2 linked regions of the Leptothrix cholodnii SP-6 genome follow. The protein of the gene in region 2 interacts with the protein of the main gene of each other region in a pairwise test. Links are inferred from orthologs where the notes say so. Each region holds a gene or a part of one and is shown on either strand. Other genes may lie near its edges. The genes, in order: LCHO_RS01145 and recJ.

Region 1 (14,913 bases), 2.4 Mb from region 2 along the record:
TCTTCTCGAAGTGAGGCCGCACGACATGGCGACGACGATCGAGTCCGCACCCGCACCCACGGCCGAGCTGTCCGCTGTGCTGATCCCGCTGCTCAAGGGCGTGACCTACCGCGCCGACGACGCCGCGCACTGGAGCGCACTGCTGCAACTGCAGGGCCGCGTGCGCGACCACGTGGCCGTGCTCGGCCTGGAGCTGATGCTCGACGAGGCCGAGGGTTACGCCTTCCTGCGCTCGCGTCCCGAGCCGGAGGATGAGGCCCTCCCGAAGCTGCCGCGGCTGGTGGCGCGCCGGCCGCTGTCGTTTCCGGTCAGCCTGCTGCTGGCGCTGCTGCGCAAGAAGCTCGCCGAGTTCGACGCCGCCGGGGCCGACACCCGGCTGATCCTGTCGCGCGAGCAGGTGGTCGAGCTGCTGCGGGTGTTCCTGCCCGAAGGCAGCAACGAGGCCCGGCTGATCGACCAGGTCGACAGCCACCTCAACCGCGTCGTCGACCTCGGTTTCGTGCGGCGCCTGCGTGGGCAGGACGGCCTGTTCGAGGTGCAGCGCATCCTCAAGGCCTTTGTCGACGCGCAGTGGCTGGCCGAGTTCGATGCCCGGCTGGCCACCTATCGCGCGCAGCTCGAAGGCAAGGCGGGGGTGGCCGATGAAGAATGAGGCGCTGGCGTTGGACTTCGGCGCCGACGAGGCTGACGGCGCACTGGCGGGCTTTCGCCTGCAGCGCCTGGAGGTCTTCAACTGGGGCACCTTCGATGCCCGCGTCTGGACGCTGCGTGCCGACGGCCGCAACGTGCTGCTCACCGGCGACATCGGCTCGGGCAAGTCGACGCTGGTCGACGCCGTCACCACGCTGCTGGTGCCGGCGCACCGCGTCGCCTACAACAAGGCGGCCGGCGCCGAGGCGCGCGAACGCACGCTGCGCAGCTACGTGCTCGGCCACTACAAGGCCGCGCGCAGCGAGCTCGGCGGCTCGGGCCGGCCGGTGGCGCTGCGTGGGCCCGACAGCTACTCGGTGATCCTGGGCGTGTTCCACAACGCCGGTTACGACCAGACCGTGACGCTGGCGCAGGTCTTCTGGCTCAAGGACCCGCAGGGCCAGCCGCTGCGCCTGTACGCGGTGGCGGAAAAGGCCTTGAGCATCGCCGCCGACTTCGCCGATTTCGGCACCGACATCGTCAAGCTGCGCAAGCGCCTGCGTGCCGCCAAGGTGGTGGTGGAGGACAGCTTTCCGCCCTACGGCGCGCTGTTCCGGCGCCACTTCGGCATCCACAACGAGCAGGCGCTGGAGCTGTTCCACCAGACGGTGTCGATGAAGTCGGTCGGCAACCTGACCGACTTCGTGCGCAGCCACATGCTCGAACCCTTCGACGTGGCGCCGCGGCTGGTTGCGCTGATCGCCCACTTCGACGACCTCAACCGCGCCCACGAGGCGGTGCTCAAGGCGCAGCGCCAGGTGGCGCTGCTGCAGCCGCTGGTGGCCGACTGCGAGCGCCATGGCGAACTCGCCGCCGCGGTCGAGGCCCAGCGCGCCGCACGCGAGGCGCTGCAGGCCTGGTTTGCCGGGCTCAAGGCCGAGCTGCTGGACCAACGCCTGCAGCACCTGGGCGACGATCTGGCGCGCCACCTCAGCCAGATCGAGCGCCTCACCGCCCTGCAGCGCGAGCAGCTCTCGCAGGAACGCGAGCTGCGGCGCGCGATCGCCGACAGTGGCGGCGACCGCATCGAGCGCCTGGCGCTGGACATCGCGCGCAAGGAAACCGAGAAACGGCGCCGCACCGACAAGGCCGGCCGCTACGACGCGCTGCGCCAGACGCTCGGCCTGCTGGCGATGCACAGCGCCGAGGATTTCCTGAACCAGCGCGCCTTGTGTGCGCCGCTGCGCGAGGCCGCTGCCGAGCACGAGGCGAGGGCGCAGAACGCGCTCAACGAACTGGGCGTGGCCTTTGCCCAGGGCCGCAAGGAACACGACGAGATGCTGGCCGAGATCGCCAGCCTGAAGGCGCGCCGCAGCAACATCGACGCGCAGCAGGTGGTGCTGCGTGCTGCGTTGTGCGAGGCCTTGAAGCTGCGCGAGGCCGACCTGCCGTATGCCGGCGAACTGATCCAGGTGCGCGACGACGAGCGCGACTGGGAGGGCGCCGCCGAACGGCTGCTGCGCAGCTTCGGCCTGTCGCTGCTGGTGCCCGACGAACACTACGCCGCGGTCAGCGACTGGGTCGACCGCACGCAGCTGAAGGGCCGGCTGGTCTACTTCCGCATCCGTCCCAAGGCCAGGGGTTCGAGCCAGGACGGCCGCGGCGATCTGCCCGCGCTGCAGCCCGATTCGCTGGCGCGCAAGCTGGCGATCAAGCCCGACACGCCGTTCTACGGCTGGCTCGAGCGCGAACTGGCGCACCGCTTCGACCTGGCCTGCTGCACCGGGCAGGAGCAGTTCCGCCGCGAGGCGCGCGCCATCACCCGCGCCGGCCAGATCAAGTCACCGGGCGAACGCCACGAGAAGGACGACCGCCACCGCATCGACGACCGCAGCCGCTACGTGCTCGGCTGGAGCAACCAGGCCAAGATCGCCGCGCTCGAATCCAGGGCCCGGGTGCTGCAGGCGCGGCTGATCGAGACCGGCCAGCGCCTGGCCGCGCTGCAGAACGAACAGGCGGCCCTGCGCGAGCGACTGCAGGCACTCGACAAGCTGGAGGAATACCGCGATTTCACCGAGCTCGACTGGCGCAGCAGCGTCACCGAACTGGCCGCCTTGCAGGATGAGAAACAGCGGCTGGAGGCCGCCTCCGACGTGCTGAAGACGCTGGCCGTGCAGCTGGCCACGCTGGAGTCGGTCCGCGACGACACCGGTCGCAAGCTGAAGGATCGTGAAGCCGAACAGACCCGCTGCGCGCTGAAACACGAGCAGGCCCGGGCGCTGCGCGAGCAGGCGCAGCAGAAGCTGGACGCCGCCGACTTCGCCGCTCGGGCCGCGCACTTCGGCCTGATCGAGGGCTGGCGTGCGCTGGCCCTGGGCGATCAGGCCCTGAGCGTCGAAAACTGCGACGGCCGCGAGCAGGAGATGCGGCGCTGGCTGCAGGCGCGCATCGACGCCGACGACAAGCGGCTCGCCCACCTGGGCGAGAAGATCGTGCGCGCGATGGCCCAATACAAGGAAGCCTTCAAGCTCGACACCCAGGAGGTCGATGCCAGCGTGGCCGCCGGCGCCGAGTACCGCGCGATGCTGGCGCAGCTCAAGGCCGACGACCTGCCGCGGTTCGTCGCCCGCTTCAAGGAGCTGCTCAATGAAAACACCATCCGCGAGGTGGCGCATTTCCAGTCGCAACTGCACCGCGAGCGCGAGACCATCAAGGAGCGCATCGCGCGCATCAACGAGTCGCTGACGCAGATCGACTACAACCCCGGCCGCTTCATCGCGCTCGAAGCCCAGACCGCCACCGACGCCGACGTGCGCGACTTCCAGACCGAGTTGCGCGCCTGCACCGAAGGCACGCTGACCGGCTCGGACGATGCGCAGTATTCCGAGGCCAAGTTCCTGCAGGTCAGGCAGATCATCGAGCGTTTCCGCGGCCGTGAAGGTTCGGCCGAAGCCGACCGGCGCTGGGCCGCCAAGGTGACCGACGTGCGGCAGTGGTTCGTGTTTGCCGCCAGCGAACGCTGGCGCGAGGACGGCAGCGAGTTCGAGCACTTCTCCGATTCGGGCGGCAAGTCCGGCGGGCAGAAGGAGAAGCTCGCCTACACCATCCTGGCCGCCAGCCTGGCCTACCAGTTCGGGCTGGAATGGGGCGCGCTGCGCTCGCGGACGTTCCGCTTCGTCGTCATCGACGAGGCCTTCGGCCGTGGCTCGGACGAGTCGGCGCAATACGGCCTGCGCCTGTTCCAGCAGCTCAACCTGCAGCTGCTGATCGTCACGCCGCTGCAGAAGATCCACATCATCGAACCCTTCGTGGCCAGCGTGGGCTTCGTGCACAACGAGGACGGCAGCGCCTCGAAGCTGCGCAACCTCGGCATCGAGGACTACCGCGCACAGCGCGACGGGTCGATGCCATGAGCGACTGGAGCTTGCCCGCCGACCTGCGCGCCCAGGTGCAGCGGCGCTGGGACAAGGGCGAGCTGCTGGCCGAGCGGGTCGCGCCGACGCAGCTTTTCCCGCTGCGGCTGACGCTGCGGGTGCCGTCGTCGAGCGACCTGTCCGAGCGTTTCGACGCGGTGCGCCGCTGGGTGGCCGATCTGCAGCAAGGCTCGCGCGCGGGCTACCGGCTGGTGCTGCGCGAGGTGCGGCACCGCGTCATCGGCCAGAACAGCCTGCCGGCCGAGGCCTGGGTCGACACGCTCGACGATGCCCTGCAGGTCATCGGCAAGGCGCGCGAGGCGCGGGTGTTCCAGTCCGTGCTGGCCGCCACGCGCGAGCGTCAGCCGGCGCTCTTGCCGTGGCTGCAGCGCCAGCCCTTGCGCGCGCTGTCGCTGGCCGAGGTCTGGCCGCAGTTGCTCGATCTGGTGGCCTGGCTGCAGGCGCATCCGCGCCCGGGCGTCTACCTGCGCCAGGTCGATCTGCCGGGCATCCACAGCAAGTTCATCGAAGCGCAGCGCGGCGTGCTGGCCGAGCTGTTCGATCTGGCGCTGCCGCCCGATGCCATCGACGCGACGGCCGGCGGCGCGGCGCAGTTTGCACGCCGCTACGGCTTTCGCGACAAGCCCTTGCGGGTGCGCCTGCGGTTTCTCGATCCGCGGCATGCCGCCTGGGTGAGCGGCACCGACGCCGACTACACGCTGACGCAGCAGGCCTTCGCACGGCTGGACCCGCCGGCCGTGCGGCGGGTGTTCGTCACCGAGAACGAGATCAACTTCCTGGCCTTCCCGCCGGTGGCCGACGGCCTGGTGGTGTTCGGCGCGGGTTACGGCTTCGAGGCCATGTCGCAGGCCGGGTGGCTGCACCGCCGTGCGCTGCACTACTGGGGCGACATCGACACCCACGGCTTTGCGATCCTCGATCAGCTGCGCGCGCATTTCCCGCAGGCGCGCGCCTTGCTGATGGACCACGACACCTTGCTGGCGCACGAGGCGCAGTGGGTCGACGAGCCGCAGCCCACGCAACGCGATCTGCCGCACCTGGACGACGCCGAGCGCTGGCTCTACGACGACCTGCGCTGGCGCCGATTGCGGGATGCACCGGTGCGGCTGGAGCAGGAGCGCATCGGCTTCGGCCGCGTCGAGCAGGTGCTCGCGGCGCTGTCGTGCGGCGGGGTGCCGTCAGGGGCGTGAGTCGCGTCCGCAGGGCTGCAGCTTGCGGCCTTGCGGCAGGTCGTCGATCTGGGTCAGGCGTTCCTGGGTCGCCGGGTCGGCCTTGGGCACGCGCAGCACGTGGCTGGTGCTGGGCGGCTCGAGCCGCACCACGCGGGCGAAGCGCACCTTCTGCTCCTGCAGGCGGCGCACGCTCTCCCGGGCGTCGGCCTCGCGGTTGTAGCGGCCGAAGATGAAGCCGGGTTCGTAGTCGGGCAGGTTGCGCACTTCCTCGAACGCGACTTCGCGCCGGCGCAGTTCTTCGGCGCGACGCTGCATCGTCACCTTGGAGTTGTAGCGCCCCATGTAGGCCATCCAGCTGCCCGGGCGCTCGCGCGTCAGCAGCGCCCAGCCGCCTTCGGGCAGGGCGCGGCGCAGGGCGCTTTCGGCCTGCGGCAGCTCGGCCGGCGTGAAAGGGCCGGCCTCCAGGCAGACCGGCGGCGGCGCGCGCCGGGTCAGCGTGGCGGGCGGCAGGATCTGCAGCGCCTCGGGCGCGATCTGCGCGGCCAGCCGCTGCGGTTCGCGGTCGCGCTGCGGCGACAGGCCGACCACGTCGTCGAGCCAGCCGCGGCTCCAGCTGAAGAACATCAGATTGGCCAGGAGCAGCGCCGCCAGCAGGCCCCTCAGCATGGGCGCGCGCTCACTTCGCCGCTGTGCACGGCGTGGATCTGGCCGGCGGCGTCGCGCAGCAGCAGGGCGCCGTCGGGCGCGATGCCGCAGGCCGTGCCGTGCCGATCGCCGGCCTGCACCGGGCGGCCGGCCAGCACGTCACGCGCGGCAAAACGCGGCAACAGCGGGGCCAGGCCGTGACGCTCGAAATCCTGCAGCGCCCGCCACAGCGGCAGCGCCACGCGGTGCAGCGCGAGCGGCGCGCTGGCAGCCGGATCGAGCTCCTGCAGGCACGCATAGCCGCTGCCGAACGGGGCCGTCTCGGCGTCGCCCAGCGGCTCGATGTTCAGGCCGACACCGACCACCACCTGGCGTGCACCGTCCGCGCTGCCGGGCGCCATCAGCGTCTCGATCAGGATGCCGCCGAGCTTGCGGTCGTCGCCGCGCAGCCACAGGTCGTTGGGCCACTTGATGCCGATGCGCGGATGCAGCGCCTCGGCCAGCGCCAGCCCGACCGCCAGCGACAGGCCCGACCAGTCGGCCGGTGCGAGCGGGCAGGCGAGCGAGAAGGTCAGCGAGCGCCCGGGTGCGGAACTCCAGCTGCGGCCGAGCCGGCCGCGACCGGCGTTCTGGCGCTCGGCCACCAGCAGGCAGGGCGCGCTGTCGCCGGCGCGGGCGCGTTCGAGCAGGGCGGTGTTGGTCGATGCGGTTTCGGGCAGCACCTCGATGCTCAGGCCCGGGGCATGGGGCTCCAGCGCGAGCCAGAGGTCTTCGGCATCCCAGTTGAGGATCGTGGAGGGCAAGGCAGTCTTCAGCGTTTGGGCGCCAGCATCGTACCGCGGCAGGTCTTGTGGCCGCACCAGCAGGCGTAGTCCTTCTTGAGCCGGGCGGTGTAGCGCTCGTCGATCACCAGCTGGTAGTCGAAGAACAGCTCCTCGCCGGCCTTGATGGCGCGCCGGGCCTTGATGAAGATGCGATCGCCGTCGATCTCGGCCTCGCAGTTGGGCGCGCAGGCGTGGTTGATCCAGCGCGCCGCGTTGCCGTTGACGGCGCCGTCGATGACCCGCTGCTCGTCGACGTGGAAGTAGAAGGTGTGGTTGGGCTGCGCGGGGTCGTGCGGATGGCGGCGCAGCGCCTCGTCCCAGCCGATCATCTCGCCCTTGTATTCGATCAGCAGCTCGCCTTTCTTCAGCGGCTGCAGCGCGAACACGCCCTTGCCGTGCACGCCCGAGCGGCGCACCTGGATGCGCCGCGGGTCCTTGCGCGGCGGTGCCTCGACCGCGGCGACCGGTGCGGGTTTCGGGGCTCGCGCGGGGCGCTCGGGGGCAGGGCTGGCTCGGCGCGTCGGCATGGGCGTTTTCAGATCTGGTTAGATTGAGGGTGTGAGCGCGCGCGCATGAGCGCGCGCACGTGTAACGCAGATTGTAGAGAGCGCACCGGCCCGGGGCCGGTGGCACAAGCAGGGTCAAGGAACATGAGCAAGTCACTGGTCATCGCCGAAAAGCCGTCCGTCGCGCAGGACATCGTGCGTGCGTTGACGACGACGTCGGGCAAGTTCGAGAAACACGCCGAACATTTCGAGAACGACCACTACGTCGTCTCGTCGGCGGTCGGCCACCTGGTCGAGATCCGCGCGCCCGAGGAATACGACGTCAAGCGCGGCAAATGGAGCTTCAACAACCTGCCGGTGGTGCCGCCGCACTTCGATCTGGAGCCGATCGACAAGAGCAAGGGGCGGCTCAGTGCGCTGGTCAAGCTGATCAAGCGCAAGGACGTCACCCATCTCATCAACGCCTGCGACGCCGGGCGCGAGGGCGAGCTGATCTTCCGCCTGATCGAGCAGTACGCGCTGGGCGCCAAGGTCGGCACCAAGCCGGTGCAGCGCCTGTGGCTGCAGAGCATGACGCCGCAGGCGATCCGCGACGGCTTCGAGAAGCTGCGCTCGGACGCCGAGATGCGCGGCCTGGCCGAAGCCGCGCGCAGCCGCAGCGAGGCCGACTGGCTGGTCGGCATCAACGGCACGCGGGCGATGACGGCCTTCAACTCGCGCGACGGCGGCTTCTTTCTCACCACCGTCGGGCGGGTGCAGACGCCCACGCTGTCGATCGTGGTCGAGCGCGAGGAGAAGATCCGCAAGCACGTCTCGCGGCCGTACTGGGAGGTGCGGGCCGACTTCGGCGCCGCCGCCGGCTTGTACGAGGGCAAGTGGTTCGACCCCAAGTTCAAGAAGGACGACGACCTCGAGCGCCGCGCCGACCGGCTCTGGAGCGAGGCCGAGGCCGACGCCATCGCCGCCGCGGTGCGCGGCCGGACCGGCACGGTGCGCGAGGAGGCCAAGCCCAGCACCCAGGCCAGCCCGCTGCTCTACGACCTGACGACGCTGCAGCGCGAGGCCAACGGCCGCTTCGGCTTCTCGGCCAAGACGACGCTGTCGATCGCCCAGGCGCTGTACGAAAAACACAAGGTGCTGACCTATCCGCGGACCGACGCCCGTGCGCTGCCCGAGGACTACGTGCCGGTGGCCAAGGAGACGCTGGCGATGATCGCCAGCGAGGACCTGCCCGGCCCCCTGCGCGAGCTGGCCCAGCATGCCCGCAAGGCGCTCGATGCCGGCTACGTCAAGCCGGTCAAGCGGGTGTTCGACAACAGCAAGATCTCGGACCACTTCGCCATCATCCCGACCCTGCAGGCGCCGCGCAGCCTGAGCGAGATCGAGGCCAAGCTCTACGACATGGTGGTCAAGCGCTTCATCGCGGTGTTCTACCCGTCGGCCGAATTCATGGTCACGACCCGCATCACCGAGGTGCCGGTGGCTCAGTCGGCGAGCCAGTCGCTGCCCAAGGGGGTGACCTCGCCGCTGCAGTTCCAGACCAACGGCAAGGTGCTGGTCAACCCGGGCTGGCTGGCGGTCTACGGCAAGGACGCGCAGGACGAGGACGCCAACCTGGTGCCGGTCAAGCCCGGCGAGACGGTGCAGGCTGAGGAGCTGCGCATCTCGCCGCTCAAGACCCGGCCGCCCGCGCGCTACAACGAGGCCACGCTGCTGAGCGCGATGGAAGGCGCCGGCAAGCTGATCGACGACGAGGAGCTCAAGGCCGCGATGCAGGAGAAGGGCCTGGGCACGCCGGCCACCCGCGCGCAGGTGATCGAAGGCCTGATCCTCGAGAAATACATGCTGCGCGAGGGCCGCGACCTGATCGCCACCGCCAAGGCCTTCCAGCTCATGACGCTGCTGCGCGGCCTGGCGATCGAGGACCTGACCAAGCCCGAGCTGACCGGCCAGTGGGAATACCAGCTCAGCCAGATGGAGAAGGGCCAGCTCAGCCGCGATGCCTTCATGCACGGCATCGCCGACATGGCGCAGCGCATCGTCAAGAAGGCCAAGGAATACGACCGCGACACCATCCCCGGCGACTACGCGACGCTGAAGGCGCCCTGCCCGAACTGCGGCGGCGTGGTCAAGGAGAACTACCGCCGCTTCGCCTGCGTCGGCCGTGACGCCAACGGCAGCAGCGGCGCCGAGGGCAGCGGCTGCGGCTTCTCGATCAGCAAGATCCCGGGCTCGCGCAGCTTCGAGCTGCACGAGGCCGAGGCCTTCCTGCGCGACCACAAGATCGGCCCGCTGGAGGGCTTCCGCTCCAAGGCCGGCTGGCCGTTCACGGCCGAGCTCAAGCTGGTGCGCGACGACGAGATCAACAACTGGAAGCTCGAGTTCGACTTCGGCGAGGACGCCAAGAAGGACGACGAGTCCGGCGAGCCGGTCGACTTCAGCGCCCAGACCAGCCTCGGCAGCTGCCCGAAGTGCAAGGGCCACGTCTACGAACACGGCACCAGCTACGTCTGCGAGCACGCGGTGGGCGCGCCCCAGACCTGCGACTTCAAGACCGGCAAGATCATCCTGCAGCAGCCCGTCACGCACGAGCAGATGAACAAGCTGCTGATCGAAGGCAAGACCGCGCTGCTCGACGGCTTCGTCTCCAACAAGACCAAGCGCAAGTTCAAGGCCTTCCTGGTGTTCGACAAGAAGGAGGGCAAGGTGGTGTTCGAGTTCGAGCCGCGTGCGGCGCGGGTGCCGGCCAAGAAGGCGGCCGCGAAGGCCTCATGACCATCCCCGAGGCGCTGCACCTGCTCGAAGTCGGTGCCCACAGCCACGACAGCGTGACCAGCCGGCTGGCGGTGCTGCACGCCCAGATCCGCCGCCTGGTGCCGGCGGTCGATCGCATCTCGTGCGCGCTCCACGAGCCTGAAGACGGGCTGCTCAAGACCTTCGTGCACAGCACGACCTCGGCCCAGCCGCTGCAGGCGTACCAGTTCCGGCTGGCCGACAGCGCCTCGCTGTCGGCGCTGGTGCGCGAGCGCGGCGAGCGGGTCATCGACGACATGCAGACCGAGCTGCACGGCCACGGCCATGCGCACACCGAGTGGCTGCTGGCGCAGGGTTATCGCAGCTCGTACACGCTGCCGCTGTTCGATCACGAGAACCTGATCGGCCTGCTGTTCTTCGACGCCCTGACGCCGTCGGCGTTCCAGCCGCTGGTCTGCGAGCGCCTGCGGCCCTACGCCAGCCTGATCGCGATGCTGCTGAGCCAGGAGCTGTCGACCATGCGCATGCTGGTCGGCTCGATCCAGATCGCCCGCGAGTTCGCCAACCTGCGCGACATCGAGACCGGCAGCCACCTGTCGCGCATGGCCGCCTTCGCCCAGCTGATCGCGCTGCGGCTGGCGCACGCACGCGGCTACGACGACGAGTTCATCGAGCATGTCTACCTGTTCGCGCCGCTGCACGACATCGGCAAGATCGGCGTGCCCGACCACATCATGCTCAAGCCCGGCGCGCTCGACGCCGACGAGTGGCGCCAGATGACCGAACACGTCGACAAGGGCGAGCAGATCGTCGAACGCCTGATCGAGACCTTCTCGCTGGCCCACCTGGCCGGCGTGCAGGTGCTGCGCCAGATCGTCGCCGGCCACCACGAGCGCATCGACGGCAGCGGTTATCCGCGCGGCCTGCGGGGCGCCGAGCTGCCGGACGCCGCACGCATCATCACGGTGGCCGACATCTACGACGCGCTGCGCAGCGAGCGGCCGTACAAGCCGGCCTGGCGCCACGACGAGGTCGCCGCCGAACTGCGCCGCATGGCCGCGGCCGGGCGGCTCGACGCCGAGATGGTCGAGGCCCTGCTCGCCGAGCCTGCCGCGCTGGAGGCCATCCGCACCCGCTTTCACGACGCCGATGGCGTGGCGGCCTGCTGAGCGGCGCCGCCGCCCGACGACATGACCTGGGATCTGGCCTACAAGCTGCTGGCGCTGTTCGCGATGATCGCGATCGGCTACGGCGCCACGCGCCTGGGCGTGCTCGGCGGCGCCGACGGGCAACGGGCGCTGGCCAGCGCGGCGTTCGGGCTGTTCCTGCCGGCGCTGCTGTTCCGCACCACCGCCGGGATCGACCTGTCCGACCTGCCGGGGCCGCTGCTGCTGGCGTTCTTCGGCCCGCTGGTGCTCTGGGCGCTGGCGATCTGGTACGTCTACCGGCGCCGCGGGCCGGCCCATCCGGCCGATCCGGCGGTGCGCGCGGTGTCGCTGAGTTTCGGCAACACGGTGCAGGTCGGCCTGCCGTTTGCCGCTGCGCTGTTCGGCGAGGCCGGGCTGCAGCTGCACCTGGCGATCGTCAGCCTGCACGCGCTGGTGCTGCTGAGCCTGCTGACGGTGCTGGCCGAGGTCGACATCGCCCATGCCGCCGCGCGCCGTGGCAGCGCGGCCGCGCTCGGCAGCCTGCTGCTGACCATCGCCCGCCAGACGCTGATCCACCCGGTCGTGCTGCCGGTGCTGGCCGGCCTGGCCTGGCACCTGACGGGCTGGCAGCTGCATCCGGTGGCCGACAACATGCTGCTCACGCTCGGCCAGGCCGGCGTGCCGCTGTGCCTGGTGCTGATCGGCGCCTCGCTGGCGCAGTACGGGCTGGGCAGCAGCTGGCAGCGTCTGCTGGGGCTGGTGATGCTCAAGCTGCTGTTGCTGCCGGCGATCGTGGCGGCGCTGGGCGTGTGGGTGTTCGGTCTGCGCGGCCTGCCGCTGGCGGTGCTGGTGATGGCCGCCGCGCTGCCCAGCGGCAGCAACGCGCTGCTGTTCGCGCAGCGCTACCGCACGCTCGAGGGCGAGGCCAGCGCGGCGATCGTGCTGTCGACGCTGGGCTTCGCGCTGACCGCGCCGCTGTGGCTGAGCCTGCTGCTCTGACGCCCTGACGCCCTGACGCCCTGACGCCCTGACGGGTGGTGCGCCTCAGCGCGGCCGCAATGCCAGCGGCCGGATGCCGGCGCTGGCGATGTGGTTCAGGAAGGGCTCGAGCGCCATCACCCGGCAGCTCAGCCGGCCCTGCATGGCCAGCAGCCCGACGTCGCCGCTGACCAGCACATGGGCGCGGCCGGCCATCGCCAGGCGCACGAAGGCGAGCGCCGCGGGCTCGTCGGCCGGCGCCGGCCCGCTGGCCTCGGGCACCCGCACCTTCAGGGCGTGCGGCAGGTAGTCGCCCAGCAGCTGTTCCTGCTCGTGGCGGCTCAAGCCGAGCTGCGGGCTCGCCAGCGATCGGGTCAGGTCGAGCACGGTGGCCTTGCACAGCAGCGGGCGGCAGTAGCCCTCCTGCCAGGCCCGCCGCAGCTGCGCTCCCGCGCCGCCGCCGAACATCAGCGCCGAGATCACCACGGAGGTCTCGAGCACCACGCGCGGCGGCCGGCCGGGGCGCGGCGGGGTCGGAATCGGGGAGGAGTGGCTCATCGCGGCCGGATTATCCCGACGGTGTGCGCTCCGGTGTGAACGACTCAGGACTATCCCGAGGTCAGGCCTGATTTCCATCAAGAATCTCACATCGCGAAATCGTTCTTGCGGGTTACTGCCGATCTTGTAAGCGAGCGTTGGAAACGCGTCAGGAATTGGTCAGTCCTCGCTTTGACAGTGCGCTCACGCGCTCAAGACGCCGTTTGCAGACGAATACAGGAGACAACATGTCCAGCATCCCGATCAATGCGACCAAGAAGGCCGTTCCGCCGGCCATGACACCCGAAGAGCGGAAGGTGATCTTCGCCTCCTCGCTGGGCACGGTGTTCGAGTGGTACGACTTCTACCTCTACGGCTCGCTCGCAGCCATCATCGCCAAGCAGTTCTTCGCGGGACTGGATGCCGGCTCGGCCTTCATCTTCGCGCTGCTCGCCTTTGCCGCCGGCTTCATCGTGCGCCCGTTCGGCGCGCTGGTGTTCGGTCGCCTGGGCGACATGATCGGCCGCAAGTACACCTTCCTGGTGACGATCCTGATCATGGGCCTGGCGACGTTCATCGTCGGCATCCTGCCCAACTACGAGTCGATCGGCGTGGCCGCGCCGGTGATCCTGATCGCGCTGCGCATGCTGCAGGGCCTGGCGCTCGGCGGTGAATACGGCGGTGCCGCCACCTACGTGGCCGAACACGCGCCGCACGGCAAGCGCGGCGCCTACACGGCGTGGATCCAGACCACCGCGACGCTGGGCCTGTTCCTGTCGCTGATGGTCATTCTCGGCACCCGCACCGCGATCGGCGAAGCCGCCTTCGCCGACTGGGGCTGGCGCATCCCGTTCATCGTCTCGATCGCCCTGCTGGCCATCAGCGTGTGGATCCGCCTGTCGATGAACGAATCGCCCGCCTTCAAGAAGATGAAGGAAGAGGGCAAGACCTCGAAGGCGCCGCTGTCGGAGTCGTTCGGCCAGTGGAAGAACCTGAAGATCGTGATCCTGGCGCTGATCGGCCTGACCGCCGGCCAGGCCGTTGTCTGGTACACGGGCCAGTTCTACGCGCTGTTCTTCCTGACGCAGGCCCTCAAGGTCGACGGCGCCACCGCCAACGTGCTGGTCGCTGCCTCGCTGGTGATCGGCACGCCGTTCTTCATCGTGTTCGGCGCGCTGTCCGACAAGATCGGCCGCAAGCCCATCATCATGGCCGGCTGCCTGATCGCCGCGCTGACCTTCTTCCCGCTGTTCAAGGCGCTGACCCAGGCCGCCAACCCGGACCTCGCGACGGCCCAGGCCAACGCCAAGGTCACCATCACGGCCGACCCCAAGGAGTGCTCGTTCCAGTTCAACCCGACCGGCACGAAGAAGTTCACCAGCTCCTGCGACATCGCCAAGCAGGTGCTGGCCGGCGCTTCGGTCAGCTACGACAACATCGAGGCCACCGGCCCCGCCAAGATCACGGTGGGCACGACGGTCATCGAGGGCTACACCTCGGCCGGCCTGGCGGCTGACGAAGCCAAGAAGAAGGACGCCGAGTTCAAGAAGGCCGTCGCCGATGCGCTCAAGGCCGCCGGCTACCCGGCCAAGGCCGATCCGGCCAAGGTCGACAAGCTGAAGATCATCGTCATCCTGACGATCCTCGTGATCTACGTGACGATGGTCTACGGCCCGATCGCGGCGATGCTGGTGGAGATGTTCCCGACCCGCATCCGCTACACCTCGATGAGCCTGCCGTACCACATCGGCAACGGCTGGTTCGGCGGCCTGCTGCCCACCACCGCCTTCGCCATCGTGGCGCAGACCGGCAACATGTACAACGGCCTCTGGTATCCGATCATCATCGCCGGCGCGACCTTCGTCATCGGCATGCTGTTCATCAAGGAAACCAAGGACGTCGACATCTACGCCGACGACTGAGCCTGAACGAGGCTGCGCAACCGGCGCCTCGTTCTCGCACAATGTCGAAGCGCCCTGCGGGGCGCTTCTTTCGTGATCACCCTCCCAACTCAATCAAGGATCCAGACATGTGGAAAATTGCAGTCGGCTTCGCCGCCTTCGCCGGCCTCGGGCTTTACATGCTGATGCAAAGCGGTGCCAACGTCGACATGGGCGGTGAGCAGCACGGCATGCCGGCTCACGAGGCCGCACCCGCCGCCTCGGCGCCGGCCGTGGCCGCTTCGGCCGCATCCGGCGCCTGAGCCGCCTGAACGCCGTGGGCCGCCTGCCCGCATCCCGCTGAGCCGGCCATGCGTGCGCCGCTCCTGAGCCAGCGCCTGGTCG
Region 2 (14,076 bases):
GCCCGCCAGCTGCTGCCCGACGAGCACCTGCGTGCGCTGATCCTGGCCTTCGTGCAGGCCTATGCCGACGCCCAGCACCAGCACCGCGTGCTGACCGAGGATGTGCGGTTTCTCGGTGATGCCGAGCGCGAGCAGGTGCTCGAAGGCCAGCGCCAGGTGGTCGCCGCCTTTGCCCGCGCGGTGGCCGCGGTGCGCCCCGGCATCGCCGACGCGGCGCTGCACAAGCCGCTGACGATGCTGCTGTTCGGCATGATCAACTGGATGTTCACCTGGCTGCAGCCGGGCGGCGCCTTGAGCCACGCCGACATGGCGCCGGTGGTGGCCGACCTGTTCCTGGGCGGCCTGGCGGCGGTGCGATTGCCCGAGTCGGTTGCGTCGCCCTGATCGATGCCCATTTCCTGATTTCACCCCACCCGACCGAAGGAGACAAAACCATGAAGTTCATCAAGACCCTGCTCGCTGGCGCCGCCATCGCCTCGCTCAACCTGGCCGCCGGCAGTGCGATGGCGCAGATCAAGGTCGGCGTCACGGTGTCGGCCACCGGCCCGGCCGCGTCGCTCGGCATTCCCGAGAAGAACACCATCGCGCTGATGCCCAAGACCATCGGCGGCAAGACGGTCGAATACATCGTGCTCGACGACGCCTCCGACACCACCAAGGCGGTGGCCAACACGCGCCGCCTGATCACCGAGGACAAGGTCGACGTGGTGCTGGGATCGACCACCACGCCCAACTCGCTGGCGATGATCGATGCGGTGTCCGAGGCCTCGGTGCCGATGATCTCGATGGCGGCTTCGGCGCGCATCGTCGAGCCGGTCGACGCCAAGAAGCGTTGGGTCTTCAAGACGCCGCAGAACGACATCATGATGTCGCTGGCGATCGCCACCCACATGGCCGACAACGGCATCAGGAAGGTCGGCTTCATCGGTTTTGCCGATGCCTACGGCGAAGGCTGGTTCCAGGAGTTCACCAAGGCCGCCGGGCTCAAGGGCATCCAGATCGTCGCCAGCGAGCGTTATGCGCGCGCCGACACCTCGGTGACCGCGCAGGTGCTCAAGCTGATGGCCGCGCAGCCCGACGCGGTGCTGGTCGCCGGCTCGGGCACGCCCGCCGCGCTGCCGGCCAAGGCGTTGAAGGAACGCGGCTTCACCGGCAAGCAGTACCAGACCCACGGCGTGGCCAACAACGACTTCCTGCGCGTGGGCGGCAAGGACGTCGACGGCACCATCCTGCCCAGCGGCCCGGTGCTGGTGGCCGACCAGCTGCCGGCCAAGCATCCGCTGAAGAAGAGCGCCAGCGATTACGTCGCCAAGTACGAAGCCGCCTACGGCAAGGGCAGCGTCAGCACCTTCGGCGCCCACGCCTGGGACGCCGGCCTGCTGATGACCGCAGCGGTGCCGGTGGCACTGAAGAAGGCGCAGCCGGGCACGCCCGAGTTCCGCGTCGCGCTGCGTGACGCGATCGAGCAGGTCAAGGAACTGCCCGGCGCGCACGGCATCTTCAACATGTCGGCCACCGATCACCTGGGCCTCGACCAGCGCGCCCGCGTGATGGTGACGATCGACAACGGCGCCTGGAAGTACCTGCCGTAAGCCTTGCGGGCCCTGAACGCGGGCGCCCGCCGGCGTTCAGGCCGCCGCTGCTTCCACCACCATCTGCACGCGCTTGCGGCCCTGGTATTCGTCCAGGCTGAGCCGGTAGGCCAGCCGAACGCGCGCGGGCAGGGCCTCGGTGTGGCCGAACCAGATCGCCTCGCGCAGTTGACCGGCGTGGCGCACGCTGAGCTTCATGTGCTTTTCGCCGACCAGGCGCTGGCTCACCACGTCGACCTCGTCGGTGAACAGCGGCGCCTCGAAGGCCTGGCCCCAGACCGCCGCGTCGAGCAGCTGCACCACGTCGGTGTCGAACCACTGCCGTTCCAGCGGGCCGTCGGTGGCCAGGCGGCGCTGCAGCGCGGCCGGTGACAGCCATTCGGTGGCGACCCGCTGCAGCGCGACATCGAAGGTGGCGAAGTCGGCCTCGTCGATCGTGCAGCCGGCCGCCATCGCGTGGCCGCCGAACTTCTTGAGCACCTCGGGGTGGCGCTTGGCGACCAGGTCGAGTGCGTCGCGCAGGTGAAATCCCGGGATCGAGCGGCCCGAGCCCTTGAGGTGGCCGTCGGCCCCGCGTGCGAACACGAAGGTCGGCCGGTGCAGCCGCTCCTTCAGCCGGCCGGCGACGATGCCGACCACGCCTTCATGAAACTCGGGGTCGTAGAGCGACAGCGCCGGCGGCGGCTCGCCGGCGGGCATCAGGCGCTCCAGCAGCACCTCGGCCTGCTCCTTCATGCCGCTTTCGACCTCGCGGCGCTGGCGGTTGATGGCGTCGAGCTGCTGCGCCAGTTCGGTGGCGTGGCCCGGGTCGTCGCTCAGCAGGCAGGCGATGCCCAGGCCCATGTCGGCCAGGCGCCCGGCGGCGTTCAGTCGTGGGCCGAGCGCGAAGCCGAAGTCGAAGCCGCTGGCTTTCATCGGATCACGCCCGGCGGCCACGAACAGCGCCGCCACGCCCGCCTGCATGCGCCCGCTGCGGATGCGTTTCAGGCCCTGCGCGACCAGCCGGCGGTTGTTGGCGTCGAGCCGCACCACGTCGGCCACGGTGCCGAGCGCGACCAGGTCGAGCAGCGCATCGAGCCGTGGCTGATTCGCGGCATCGAAGGCACCCCGTGCACGCAACTCCGCGCGCAGCGCCAGCAGCACGTAGAACATCACGCCGACCCCGGCCAGCGCCTTGCTCTCGAACGCGCAGCCGGGCTGGTTGGGGTTGACGATCACGTCGGCCGTGGGCAGCGTCACCGCGCCGTTGGCGTCGGCCGCGGGCAGGTGGTGGTCGGTGACGAGCACCTTCATGCCCAGCGCTTGCGCGTGCGCCACGCCGGCGTGGCTGGCGATGCCGTTGTCGACTGTCACCAGCACGCTCGGGCGCTCGTGCGCCGGGCGGGCCAGCGCCAGGTCGACGATGGTCGGCGTCAGGCCGTAGCCGTGCACCGCGCGGTCGGGCACCACATGCTGCAGCGTGCCGGGGCGGGCGCCCAGCATCGCCAGGCCACGCAGCGCGACGGCGCAGGCGGTGGCGCCGTCGCAGTCGTAGTCGGCCACGATGACGATGCGCTCGCCGGCCTGCAGCGCGTCGGCCAGCAGGCGCGCAGCGGCGTCGGCGCCGAGCAGTTCGGTGGGCGGGATCAGGCGCGCCAGGCCGTCGTCGAGTTCGGACGGCGTGCGGATGCCGCGCGCCGCGTACAGGCGCGCCAGCAGCGGGTGAACGCCGGCCTGCTCCAGCGCCCAGGCGGCGCGCGGCGGGACGTCGCGGATGTCGATCTGCGGGGTGCTCATCTCAAAGTTCTCCCAGCACGACCGCCGCACCGCCGCCCGAGCCGCCGCCCAGGCGCCGGCGTAGTTTCGTCAGCCAGCCCTGCGGCCGGGCCTGCCATTGGCGCGCGCGGCGTTCGCCGCACAGCGTCAGCGTGACCGGCTCGCCGCGTTCGGCACGCGCCAGCAGCTCGGTGATCGGCCCGGCGTCGAGCGCCTGCCAGGCGTCGCACCAGCGTTGCCAGTCGCCGGCCAGCAAGGCGGCGCGCAGGCTGTCGTCGACCTGCAGGCCGGCGATCGGCAGCACCGGCTGGGCCACGCCGCAGCCGCTGAGCCAGAAGGAGTTGACGCGCCACTGGTGGGCCGCGTCGCGGGCCTCGTTGACGGGGTGTTCGTGCCACAGCATCTGCGCCTCCACCTGCAGGCGGCGCAGGCGGCGCGCCTGCAGGTCGTCGCTGAGCCAGAGGTCGAGGCTGCGGCCGATGGCGCGGTCGAGCGAGGCGGTGCGCAGGCCGGCCAGGCTGGCGTGGCGGGCGTACCAGCGCAGCGGCGCGCCCCAGATCAGGCGCCAGCCTTCGGCCTCGAAAGAGGGCAGCAGGGCCTCGAACAGCGCGCGCGATTCGTCGGCGCCGAGCTCGAGCAGGGCCGGGTCGAGCAGCGAGATCTGGTCGCTGCCGACCTGCCAGTGCACCGGCGTGACCAGGCCCCAGGCGGTGTGCGGATCGCCGCCGTCGGCCACGCCGTCGGCGGCGGCCAGCGCGGCGGCCCAGGGCCAGCGGCCGTCGCCGCCCTGCCAGCCGTGGAGCTGCGCCAGCACGTGTTCGTGCGGCGCGCTGAGGCTGTATTCGTCGGCTTCGTCGTGCTCGGTGGCCGTGCCCGGCCGGCTGGCATGGGCCGCATGGGCCGAGGGTGCGGGGCCGGGTGCGCCGGTTTCGGTCAGCCGTTCGAGCAGCGCTTCCAGGCGGGGCAGTTTCAGCACCTGCAAGGCGGCCTGGGCGGCGGCGGAGATGCCGCTGGCGTGGGGCACCAGCAGGTGCGGGGCGGGCTGGGCGGGGGATGGGGACACGGGTGGGCGGACGCTGGCTGCGGTCGGTTCAGGGGCAGCGCGGATTATCCGGCCGGGGCCAAGCCGCGCGGCAGGTGTCAGTTAGCATGCCGACCCCATGAACTGGCCCTATGAAATGCGCATCGGTTGGCGCTACACCCGAGCCGGTCGCGGTGGACGTCGCAACGGCTTCATCTCCTTCATCTCGGGCGTGTCGATGCTCGGCATCGCGCTCGGCGTGGCGGCGCTGATCATCGTGCTCAGCGTGATGAACGGCTTCCAGAAGGAAGTGCGCGACCGCATGCTGAGCGTGATCGCGCACGTCGAGGTCTACGGCAACGGCGGCGAGCCGCTGGCCGACTGGCAGGCGCTGGCGGCACAACTGCAGCGCCATCCGCAGGTCAAGGCGACGGCCCCTTTCGTGGCTGCGCAGGCGCTGATCGCCCGCGGCGACGACATGCGCGGCGTGCTGGTGCGCGGCATCGATCCGGCCGAAGAGGCCGATGTCACCGCGCTGGGCGCGCAGCTCAAGGACGGCGTGCTCAAGCGCCTGCAGCCCGGCAGCTGGGGCGTCGTGCTCGGCGCGCAGCTGGCGCGCAGCCTGGGCGTGCAGGAGGGCGACAGCATCACGCTCGTCACCCCCAGCGGCCAGACCACGCCGGCCGGCGTGGTGCCGCGCTTGAAGCAGGTGACGGTGGCGGGCGTGTTCAACGCCGGCCACTACGAATACGACAGCGGCATGGCGCTGATGCACATCGACGACGCCGCGCGGCTGTTCCGCACCGGCGGCCCGCAGGGCGTGCAGCTGCGGCTGGCCGACCTGCACCAGGCCCGCACGGTGGCGGCCGACCTGGTCGGCGGCCTCGGCCCGGCCTATCAGGTGCGCGACTGGACCCGCACCAACGCGACCTGGTTCGACGCGGTGCAGATCGAGAAACGCATGATGAGCCTGATCCTGACGCTGATCGTCGCGGTGGCGGCCTTCAACCTGGTGTCGACGCTGGTGATGACGGTGACCGACAAGCGCGCCGACATCGCCATCCTGCGCACGCTGGGCGCGAGCCCGCGCTCGGTGATGGGCATCTTCATGGTGCAGGGCGCCACCTCGGGCGTGATCGGCACCTTCGGCGGGCTGCTGCTGGGGCTGGCGGTGGCGCTCAACATCGACGTCATCGTGCCGGCGATCGAGCGGCTGTTGAACATCAGCTTCCTGCCCGGCAACATCTACCTCATCACGCGCATGCCCAGCGACCCGCAGAGCGCCGACATCATGCCGATCGTGATCACCTCGCTGGTGCTGGCCTTCCTGGCCACGCTGTATCCGAGCTGGCGCGCCAGCCGTGTCAACCCGGCCGAGGCGCTGCGTTATGAATGACAGCGTGAACCACGCGGTGCTGAAGGCCACCGGCCTGGTGCGGCGCTACCACGAGGGCGGCGACGACGGGCTCGACGTCACCGTGCTGCGCGGTGTCGACCTGACCATCTCGCGCGGCGAGATCGTCGCGGTGGTGGGGGCCTCGGGCTCGGGCAAGAGCACCTTGCTGCACCTGATGGGCGGGCTCGACGCGCCCACCAGCGGCGAGGTCATGCTGATGGGCCGCCGCCTGGCCGGGCTGAACGCCACCGAGCAGGGCCGCTGGCGCAACCGCCACCTCGGGTTCATCTATCAGTTCCACCACTTGCTGCCCGAGTTCAGCGCGCTCGATAACGTGGCGATGCCGCTGTTGATCCGGCGTGGCTCGATGGCCGATGCACGCGAGGCGGCGCAGGCGATGCTGGCGAGCGTGGGCCTGGCCGCGCGCACGCGGCATCGGCCCAGCGAGCTGTCGGGCGGCGAGCGCCAGCGGGTGGCGATCGCGCGGGCGCTGGTCAGCCAGCCGGCCTGCGTGCTGGCCGACGAACCCACCGGCAACCTCGACCGCGAAACCGCCGCCCAGGTGTTCGAGCTGATGCTCGACCTGGCGCGCCGCCAGGGCACGGCCTTCGTGCTGGTCACGCACGACACCACGCTGGCCGCGCGCTGCGACCGCGTGCTGCGGCTCGACAAGGGTTCGATCGTTCCCTGAGTGCGGCCCTTGTCTCTTTGAGCCTCAGAGCCGCGCCTTGGCCACCGACTCCAGCATCCGCGGCAGGGCCACGGCGATCAGCAGGCCGAGGTTGGCGCGCTGGTTGTTGAGCAGCATGCCCTGCAGCACGTCCTCGCCGTGGCGGATCACCATCACGGTGGAATTGCCGTCGAGATCGAGCAGCAGGTAGCGGCGCAGCGACGGAAAACCCGCATTGCTGAGCACCGCCACCAGGTCGTTGGTGACCTGCGTGAACAGCGCCACCGCGGCCGGCTGGGCGTTGTGGCCGGCCAGCGAAAGGCCGGTTTCACGGTCCCAGATGTCGGTGGCCAGCAGGCCGTCTTTCAGCAGACCCTTGAGGTCGTTGACGGCGGCGTCGAGCTGGGCGATGTCGAGGTTCATGGTGCGGTGTCTCCGTGGGTGGGTTGTCGTGTCGGGATCGGATGCGGCGCGGTCGCGGTCGGCGCCATCGGGTGGCTCGGTTGGCTCGGGCGGCCGGCCTGCAGGCGCGGGCCGGCACCGAACAGGCGGCCCAGCTCGTCGGCGCTCTGGCGTGCGCGCAGGTGCAGCACGCCCAGCGGGGTACTGCGCGCGCCGATCATCAGCACCAGCGGCTGGGTCGGGTGCGGCACCTGCACGGCCACCAGGATCGAACCCCCGGCTTCGAGGGTCAGCACGTCCAGGCCGGGCGGTCCGCCGGTGCTGTCATCGTCGGACAGGCTCGACAAGGTGGCCTCGCCCATCGTGAACAGCGAGCTGGCCAGCGCGGCGAGCTTGCCCAGCTGGCTCTCGGTGACGCCGATCGAGCAGACGTTGAAACCGTCGCCGGTGCACAGCACCGCGCTGCGCAGCTGCGGCAGGCGTGCGGCCAGCAGCTCCATCGCGGGCACCGCCCGCTTGCCCATCGCCATCGAATCCATCTGCCACCTCAGGTATTGACGAAAGGCCAGTCCATCTGCCCGGATGCGACGTGGCGGCACGGTTCAGGCCACCGCCGTCACGGCCGCCGCGGGGCTGGCCAGCGACACGGCGATGACCTGCCGCACGTCGGCTGCGCTGCGCGGATCGGCCGACAGCACCGGTGCCATCGGATGCCAGGCCTGCAGTGCGTCGCGGTAGGGGTCGAGCGCGCTGTCGGCAAAACCGGCCGGCAGGCGGGTGATCGCCACCGCCAGCCGCACCACCGGCACCCGCGCGGCGATCGCGCTGACCCAGCGGGCCATTTCGGCCACGCCCTCGGCGCTGCCGCCGGGCCGGTCGCCGAACAGCCAGAGCACCACGCCACTGCTCTGCGGCAGCAACGCGTCCCAGACGGCATCGAAGCGCTCCTGCCCCGGCAGGCCGCACAGGCTGATGCGCGAGCCATCGCCGAACTGCCACTCGCCGTAGTCGAAACCGACGGTGGTGCGGGTCTTGTGGCTGTCCGCGCCGAGCTGTTCGCGTGTCATCGGCACGTCGGTGTCGAGCACCGGGATGTCCGACACCGCGCGCAAGGCGGTGGTCTTGCCCACGCCGTAGGGGCCGACGAAGGTGACGCGATCGCTCAGGCTGTCGCCGATCAGGGGCCGCAGGGCCGGGCGCGACAGGGGGCGCAAAAGGGATGTCATGCGTAACGTTGCCAGAGGCGTCGCAAGAGGCCCCAGCGGCGCGACTCGCTCCCTTGCGGGGCGGGAGGGGCCGCTGGGGCGGGCGGGCGCGGCAGGCCGGGCACGATGTCGACCCGCTCGTTGAGCACCGGCAGCGCCGACAGGTCGACCGGCGCCGATGCGCCCGCCTGCGTCTGCAACTCGGCCGGCACGCTGTCGAGCCAGCCCCTGAGCTGGGCGTCGTGCAGCAGCCGGTGCAGCGCCTGGGTGTCGCGCAGGCCGTGGACCAGCAAGGGATAGGGGGTCCAGCCGCGCAGCAGGCGCCCGCAGGCCACCGCCAGTTCGACCGAGGCATTGCCGTAGCGGTTGACGTCGGGCCAGCGGTGCAGCCGAAGCGCCTGCCCTGACCAGCGCTCGCTGCTGGCATCGTCGGCCGGCACCGTCGCACCGGGCGCGCGCCCGACCAGCTGATCGAGCCAGCGCGTCACGCTGTCGTGCTGCAGCGGCACCCGAAAGAAGGTCCAGCACGGCGCTGGCAGGTCGATCCAGTTGCGCGCCAGGGCGATGCCGTGCAGCCGGCCGTCGCGCTCGATGGTGGCGGTGAGATCCGGCGCCACACCGCGTGCCACGTCGACGATGAACCAGCGCGCCGCCTCGGATTCGTTCACCCAGTGCCAGGGTTCACCCCGAAAGCTCAGCAGCGATTTCCAGAGGATGACCTCACGCGAATCCCGATGCGGCGACCACAGGGCGTAGTGGTTCGGCTCCGGTCGTGCGGACACGGACGGGGATGGCCTCTCCAGGAATCGCCCGGTGGTCCGGATCATTTCCACACCTGTGCGCTTTCTGAGCGGCGGCCCGCGCCGCAACCTTGATCTAGGGGTTTGACAAGGACGCTAGTTTTTCATATCCGGAGTCGGAATTGAAGAATTTGTCAGCAGGGTTTCCAGGCACTGCTCGCGGATGCCGTAGAAGGCCTTGATCTCGGCGATCTGGGCCCGGATCGCCTCGGCATGGCCCGGTCGATCCTTGGCGCGGCGCACCGCCAGGATCATCTTGTTCTTGTTGGTGTGCTCCAGCGACACGAACTCGAACACCTGGGTGTCGTAGCCCGCCGCGTCGAGCAGCAGCGCGCGCAGGCTGTCTGTCACCATCTCGGCCTCCTGGCCCAGGTGCACGCCGTGCTGCAGCATCGGCCGCAGCATCGCCGGCGTCTTGATCTGGGGCCGCAGCTGCTTGTGGCAGCACGGCGAGCACATGATGATCGACGCACCCGCCTGCAGGCCCAGGTGGATGGCGTAGTCGGTGGCGATGTCGCAGGCGTGCAGCGCCACCATCACGTCCATCGGCGCCACGGCGTGGCTGCGCACGTCACCGGCGTCGAACGTCAACCCGTCATGGCCGTGCTGGCGGGCGACGCGGTTGCACAGCTTGACCAGGTCTTCGCGCAGCTCCACGCCCGTCACCAGCGCCTGCTTGCCCAGGCCGCGCAGCAGCTCGTGCATCGCGAACGTCAGGTAGGCCTTGCCGCAGCCGAAGTCGACCACCCGCACGCTCGGCGCATCGGCCAGCGGCGAGGCGGCCAGCGCGGCGCCGAAGATCTCGGTGAACTTGTTGATCTGCTTCCACTTGCGCGCCATCGACGGCACCAGCGCGCCCTGCGCGGTGGCCACGCCCAGGTCGACCCAGCACGGCCGCTCGAGCGCCAGCGGGCGCTGCTTGTCGCGGTTGTGGCCCTGTGCCGCGTCGCCGGCGGGCGCCGCGGCCTGGGCGCGTCGGCCCACCTGCAGCCGGTAGCGCGGCTGGCCGCCCTTGATGCGCACGCCCAGCTGCACCTCCTGCGTGTCGGTGTCCATGTGGGCGTGGCCGAAGCTCGCGCCGATCAGCTCGTCGAGCAGCGCCAGCGCCTGCGCGTTCGGCGGGTTCTTGGTGATGTCCCGGGTGGTGTGGCGCCAGACCATCTGCAGGCAGGGCTCGTCGCGCAGCGTGATCGGGCGCACCAGCAGCCGCTCCAGGCCGGCCTCGCCGCCGCGGTACTGGCCCAGCGTCAGCCGCACCAGCTTGCCGCCGGCCACGGCGGTGGTCAGCAGCCGGAAGAAGCGCGCGCGGTCGTCGGGCGCGGCGGTCGCAGCGGTCGGGGAAGAGTCGGGGATCAGGTCGGTGAACATGGCGGAACCGGTGGGCGCAGCGGAGGCGCGGCAGCCTGCGATTGTCGGCGATCGCCCCGGCCGGGCCCTGCAGGCGCGCCCGGCTGCGCTATCGTTGCCGCTGCCGATCCCACTCCGCTCCGAGGAGACCGCACAGATGCAGGCCCAACGCATCGAGATGCTGCAGCGCATGCCGATCTTCGGCGCGCTCAGCCCGTCCGCACTCGAGTTCCTGCTGGCGCAGACCCGCCTGCGCGAGGTCAGGGCGCGCGAGTTCTTCTTCCGGCAGGGCGAGCCGGCCTGCTCGATGTACGTGCTGGAGACCGGCGAGGTGTCGGTGCGCAAGAGCTGGCGCGACCGCGACTTCAAGCTGCGCACGCTCGGCCCCGGCGACTGCTTCGGCGAGATGGCGCTGATGGACCTGGCCGACCGCAGCGCCTCGGTGCGCGCCGACGCCGACTGCGTGGCCATCGAGCTGTCGCCCGACGATCTGCTGCGGCTGTACGAACACGACGTCGAGCAGTTCGCGCTGGTGCAGATGAACATCGGCCGCGAGGTCTGCCGGCGCCTGCGCGTCACCGACGAGCTGCTGTTCCAGGCGATGGTCGGCGAGCTGCCGTCGAGCGTGGACACGGTGTTCCAGTCGCTCTGACCGGCCTGATCGCGGCGACCGTGCGCGGCGTCGACAATCGCGCCATGCCTTCTTCCGCACGCCCATTCCTGTTCGCCTGCGCCGCCCTGATCGCATTGCCGGCGCTGGCCTCGGCCCGCCCGGCGCCGCAGGTGCTGTGCCACGTCACCTATGGCGGCGAGACGCAGATCCTGCGTGCCAGCCCGGTGGCCAGCCCCTACGCGGTGGCGCCGGTGGCGATCGGCTCGTATTTCCTGTTCCGCATCGTCGTGCAGACCGAACCGGCCGCGCTGGCGGCGGTCAAGCTCTACACCTATGCCGACCGCGAGGGCGGCCCGGTGCCGATCCATCAGCAGGCCGTCGCCTGGCCACCGCCGCGGCTGCGGCCCGGTGCGCCGGGCGGGTTCACCGGCCTGCAGTGGGTCTACGAGCCGGTGCGTGATGGCGAGTTGCAATACTGGTGCGAACGCCGCGCCGATCGGAGCGCGCGATGATGTTCAAGCAGATCCGCTGCGGCCTGGCGCTGATGGCCGCCCTGCTGCTCGTGACCGCTGCCGGCGCCGCGCCGCCACCGGCATCGGCATCGGCATCGGCACCGTTGCGCCTGGTCTTCGTCGGCGACCTGATGCTCGACGACGGCCCGGGCCGGACCATCGAGGCCGGCGGCGACCCGCTGGCCGCCTTCGACCCCTGGCTGCGTGAGGCCGACTACCGCATCGGCAACCTCGAGGTGCCGATCGCCACCGTCGGCGCGCCGATGGACAACAAGATCTACACCTTCCGCGCCCACCCGCGGGTGCTGAAGGTGCTCGCCGGCCGCTTCGACGCGCTGGCGTTGTCGAACAACCATTCGGGCGACTACGGCCGCGCCGCCTTTCTCGAAACCATGGCGCTGGTGCAGGGCGCGGGCATCGCCACCTTCGGCGGCGGCAGCAACCTGGCCGAGGCGCACCGGCCGCTGTGGATCGAGCGCCAGGGCCTGCGCATCGCCGTGCTGGGCTACAACGAGTTCAAGCCGCGCAGCTTCGAGGCCGGCGCCAGCTGGGCCGGCGTGGCCTGGAGCGAGGACAGCCACGTGCTGGCCGACATCCGCGCCGCCCGCCGCGCCGGCGCCGACGTGATCATCCCGTTCATGCACTGGGGCTGGGAGCGCGAGCCCGAGCCCAGCCAGCGCCAGCGCCAGCTCGCCCGGCTGATGATCGACGCCGGTGCTGATGCGGTGGTCGGCGGCCACCCGCACGTCACGCAGGGCGCCGACACCTACCGCGGCAAGCCGATCATCTGGAGCCTGGGCAATTTCGTGTTCGACGGCTTCGAGCCGGGCCCCGGGCGGATCGGCTGGCTGCTGCGCCTGGGCGTCGACCGCCACGGCGTCGTCGCCTGGGACACGCTGCAGGCGCGCATGGACGAGGCCGGCACGCCCACGCCCGAGCCGCAGGTGGCCACGCCTTGCGGTCGGCGCGGCCTGCCGGTCGTGCGGGTCTGCCGGCCTCGTCCCGGTGTTGCACCGAGCCCCTGACGCGGGTGTGACGTCCCCCGTGCCTGGGTGGTGACAGCGGTAAGCACATGGAACGCTGCTGGCAGATGCCCACTCTGCACGCCGATCATGCGCAGCCCTCGTCGATGATCGCCTCTTGAGCGGGCGCCGGGTGCGCCCGCAAGTCTGTCGATGAGTCTGATCGCCGCGATGCCACCGCCCGAATTGATGCCACTGATACCTGCAACCCCGTCCACCCGGATCGCCGCGCAGGCCCGCCTGCGCCTGCCGCTGGCGGCCGCCGTGCTGAGCCTGTCGCTGATGCTCGCTGCCTGCGGCGGCGGCGGCGCTTCGAGCGACGAGACCGGCGCCGCTGCCCGTGTGCCCGTCACCAGCGAGGCCGAAGCCGTGCGCCTGCTCGACCAGGCCACCTTCGGCGCCACGCCGATCGAGGTCCAGCGCGTCAGGGATCTCGGTGCCAGCGCCTGGATCGACGAGCAGATGGCCAAGCCGGCCACGTCCAGCCGCACGCACTGGGAGATGCTGGACCGGCAGAACAAGGCCGCCGACCCGACCGCTGTCAGCCGCACCGAGGTCTATCACAGCTTCTGGCACAACGCCGTCAGCGCGCCCGACCAGCTGCGCCAGCGGGTGGCCTACGCGCTGTCGCAGATCATGGTGGTGTCGATGGTCGATTCGGGCGTCAACGATCAGCCGCGCGGTGTCACCAGCTACTACGACATGCTCGGCCAGCATGCGTTCGGCAACTATCGCCAGCTGCTGCAGGATGTCTCGCTGCACCCGGTGATGGGCATCTACCTCTCGCACCTGCGCAACCAGAAGGAAGACCTCGCCAAGGGCCGCGTGCCCGACGAGAATTTCGCCCGCGAGGTGATGCAGCTGTTCTCGATCGGCCTGGTCGAACTCGACCTCGACGGCAGCGCCAGCGCCGGTGGCCCGCGCGAGACCTACGGCGCCGACGACATCTCCGGCCTGGCCAAGGTCTTCACCGGCTGGAGCTGGCACTGCAACGGCGACACCAGCGACAGCTGCTTTCACGGCTGGAACGAATCGGCCAAGGCCTACCCGGATCGCAGCATCGCATCGATGCGCAGCTACGCGAAGTACCACTCGGCCAGCGAGAAGGCGTTTCTCGGCAGCACGGTGGCCGGCGGCAGCGACGGCGATGCCAGCCTGAAAGTCGCGCTCGACCGGCTCGCCGCCCACCCGAACGTCGGCCCCTTCATCGGCCGCCAGCTGATCCAGCGCCTGGTCACCAGCCATCCCAGCCCGGCGTATGTGGAGCGGGTGGCCAAGGTGTTCAACAACAACGGCAGCGGCGTGCGCGGCGATCTCAAGGCCGTGGTCAAGGCCGTGCTGCTCGACACCGAAGCCCGCGCGCCCTCGGCCGCGCAGCGCGACAGCTTCGGCAAGCTGCGCGAGCCGGTGCTGCGCCTGAGCAAGGTCCTGCGTGCGTTCGGTGCCACGTCCACCTCCAGCCACTGGTTGATCGGCAACACCGACGACCCCGGCACCTCGCTGGGCCAGACGCCGCTGCGTTCGCCCTCGGTCTTCAACTTCTACCGCCCCGGCTACGTGCCGCCCAACACGCTGGCCGCGGCCCGTTCGCTGACCGTGCCCGAGATGCAGATCACGCACGAGACCAGCGTGGCCGGTTATGCCAACTTCATGCGCAGCGTGGTGCAGAACAACGGGGTGGGCGAGACGCCCGCCGGCGCGAGCACGCGGGATGTGCAGCTCGACCTCTCGGCTGCACGGG

What was found.
Region 1: the proteins of recJ (region 2) and LCHO_RS01145 interact in binary tests that used the Escherichia coli proteins (3 or more experiments, as listed by UniProt). The link is inferred for Leptothrix cholodnii SP-6 from one-to-one orthologs.

What each region holds. Positions count from the first base shown.
Region 1 is NC_010524.1:236,184-251,096, forward strand. What follows is about bases 6,995-10,186. They hold LCHO_RS01145 (DNA topoisomerase III), read left to right. Parts: upstream 6,995-7,355; coding sequence 7,356-9,986; downstream 9,987-10,186. Other genes in these bases: LCHO_RS01140 (SET domain-containing protein), read right to left, coding at 6,995-7,232; LCHO_RS01150 (HD-GYP domain-containing protein), read left to right, coding at 9,983-10,186. In the rest of the region: LCHO_RS01110 (DUF3375 domain-containing protein), read left to right, coding at 1-14; LCHO_RS01115 (DUF4194 domain-containing protein), read left to right, coding at 26-652; LCHO_RS01120 (ATP-binding protein), read left to right, coding at 642-4,043; LCHO_RS01125 (DUF3322 domain-containing protein), read left to right, coding at 4,040-5,254; LCHO_RS01130 (hypothetical protein), read right to left, coding at 5,243-5,902; LCHO_RS01135 (biotin--[acetyl-CoA-carboxylase] ligase), read right to left, coding at 5,896-6,684; more of LCHO_RS01140, read right to left, coding at 6,693-6,994; more of LCHO_RS01150, read left to right, coding at 10,187-11,134; LCHO_RS01155 (AEC family transporter), read left to right, coding at 11,156-12,112; LCHO_RS01160 (PIN domain-containing protein), read right to left, coding at 12,158-12,649; LCHO_RS01165 (MFS transporter), read left to right, coding at 12,877-14,550; LCHO_RS23580 (hypothetical protein), read left to right, coding at 14,658-14,831; LCHO_RS01170 (hypothetical protein), read left to right, coding at 14,880-14,913.
Region 2 is NC_010524.1:2,595,503-2,609,578, reverse strand. Bases 999-3,938 are described here. They hold recJ (single-stranded-DNA-specific exonuclease RecJ), read right to left. Parts: upstream 3,369-3,938; coding sequence 1,629-3,368; downstream 999-1,628. Other genes in these bases: LCHO_RS11980 (putative signal peptide protein), read right to left, coding at 3,370-3,938; LCHO_RS11990 (ABC transporter substrate-binding protein), read left to right, coding at 999-1,592. Outside these bases: LCHO_RS11995 (TetR/AcrR family transcriptional regulator), read left to right, coding at 1-384; more of LCHO_RS11990, read left to right, coding at 435-998; more of LCHO_RS11980, read right to left, coding at 3,939-4,410; LCHO_RS11975 (lipoprotein-releasing ABC transporter permease subunit), read left to right, coding at 4,508-5,764; lipoprotein-releasing ABC transporter ATP-binding protein LolD, read left to right, coding at 5,757-6,455; LCHO_RS11965 (hypothetical protein), read right to left, coding at 6,480-6,857; LCHO_RS11960 (roadblock/LC7 domain-containing protein), read right to left, coding at 6,854-7,375; LCHO_RS11955 (GTP-binding protein), read right to left, coding at 7,439-8,062; LCHO_RS11950 (hypothetical protein), read right to left, coding at 8,059-8,823; LCHO_RS11945 (class I SAM-dependent methyltransferase), read right to left, coding at 8,938-10,209; LCHO_RS11940 (Crp/Fnr family transcriptional regulator), read left to right, coding at 10,346-10,840; LCHO_RS11935 (hypothetical protein), read left to right, coding at 10,885-11,313; LCHO_RS11930 (CapA family protein), read left to right, coding at 11,313-12,338; LCHO_RS11925 (DUF1800 domain-containing protein), read left to right, coding at 12,489-14,076. UniProt on the Escherichia coli protein: Single-stranded-DNA-specific exonuclease.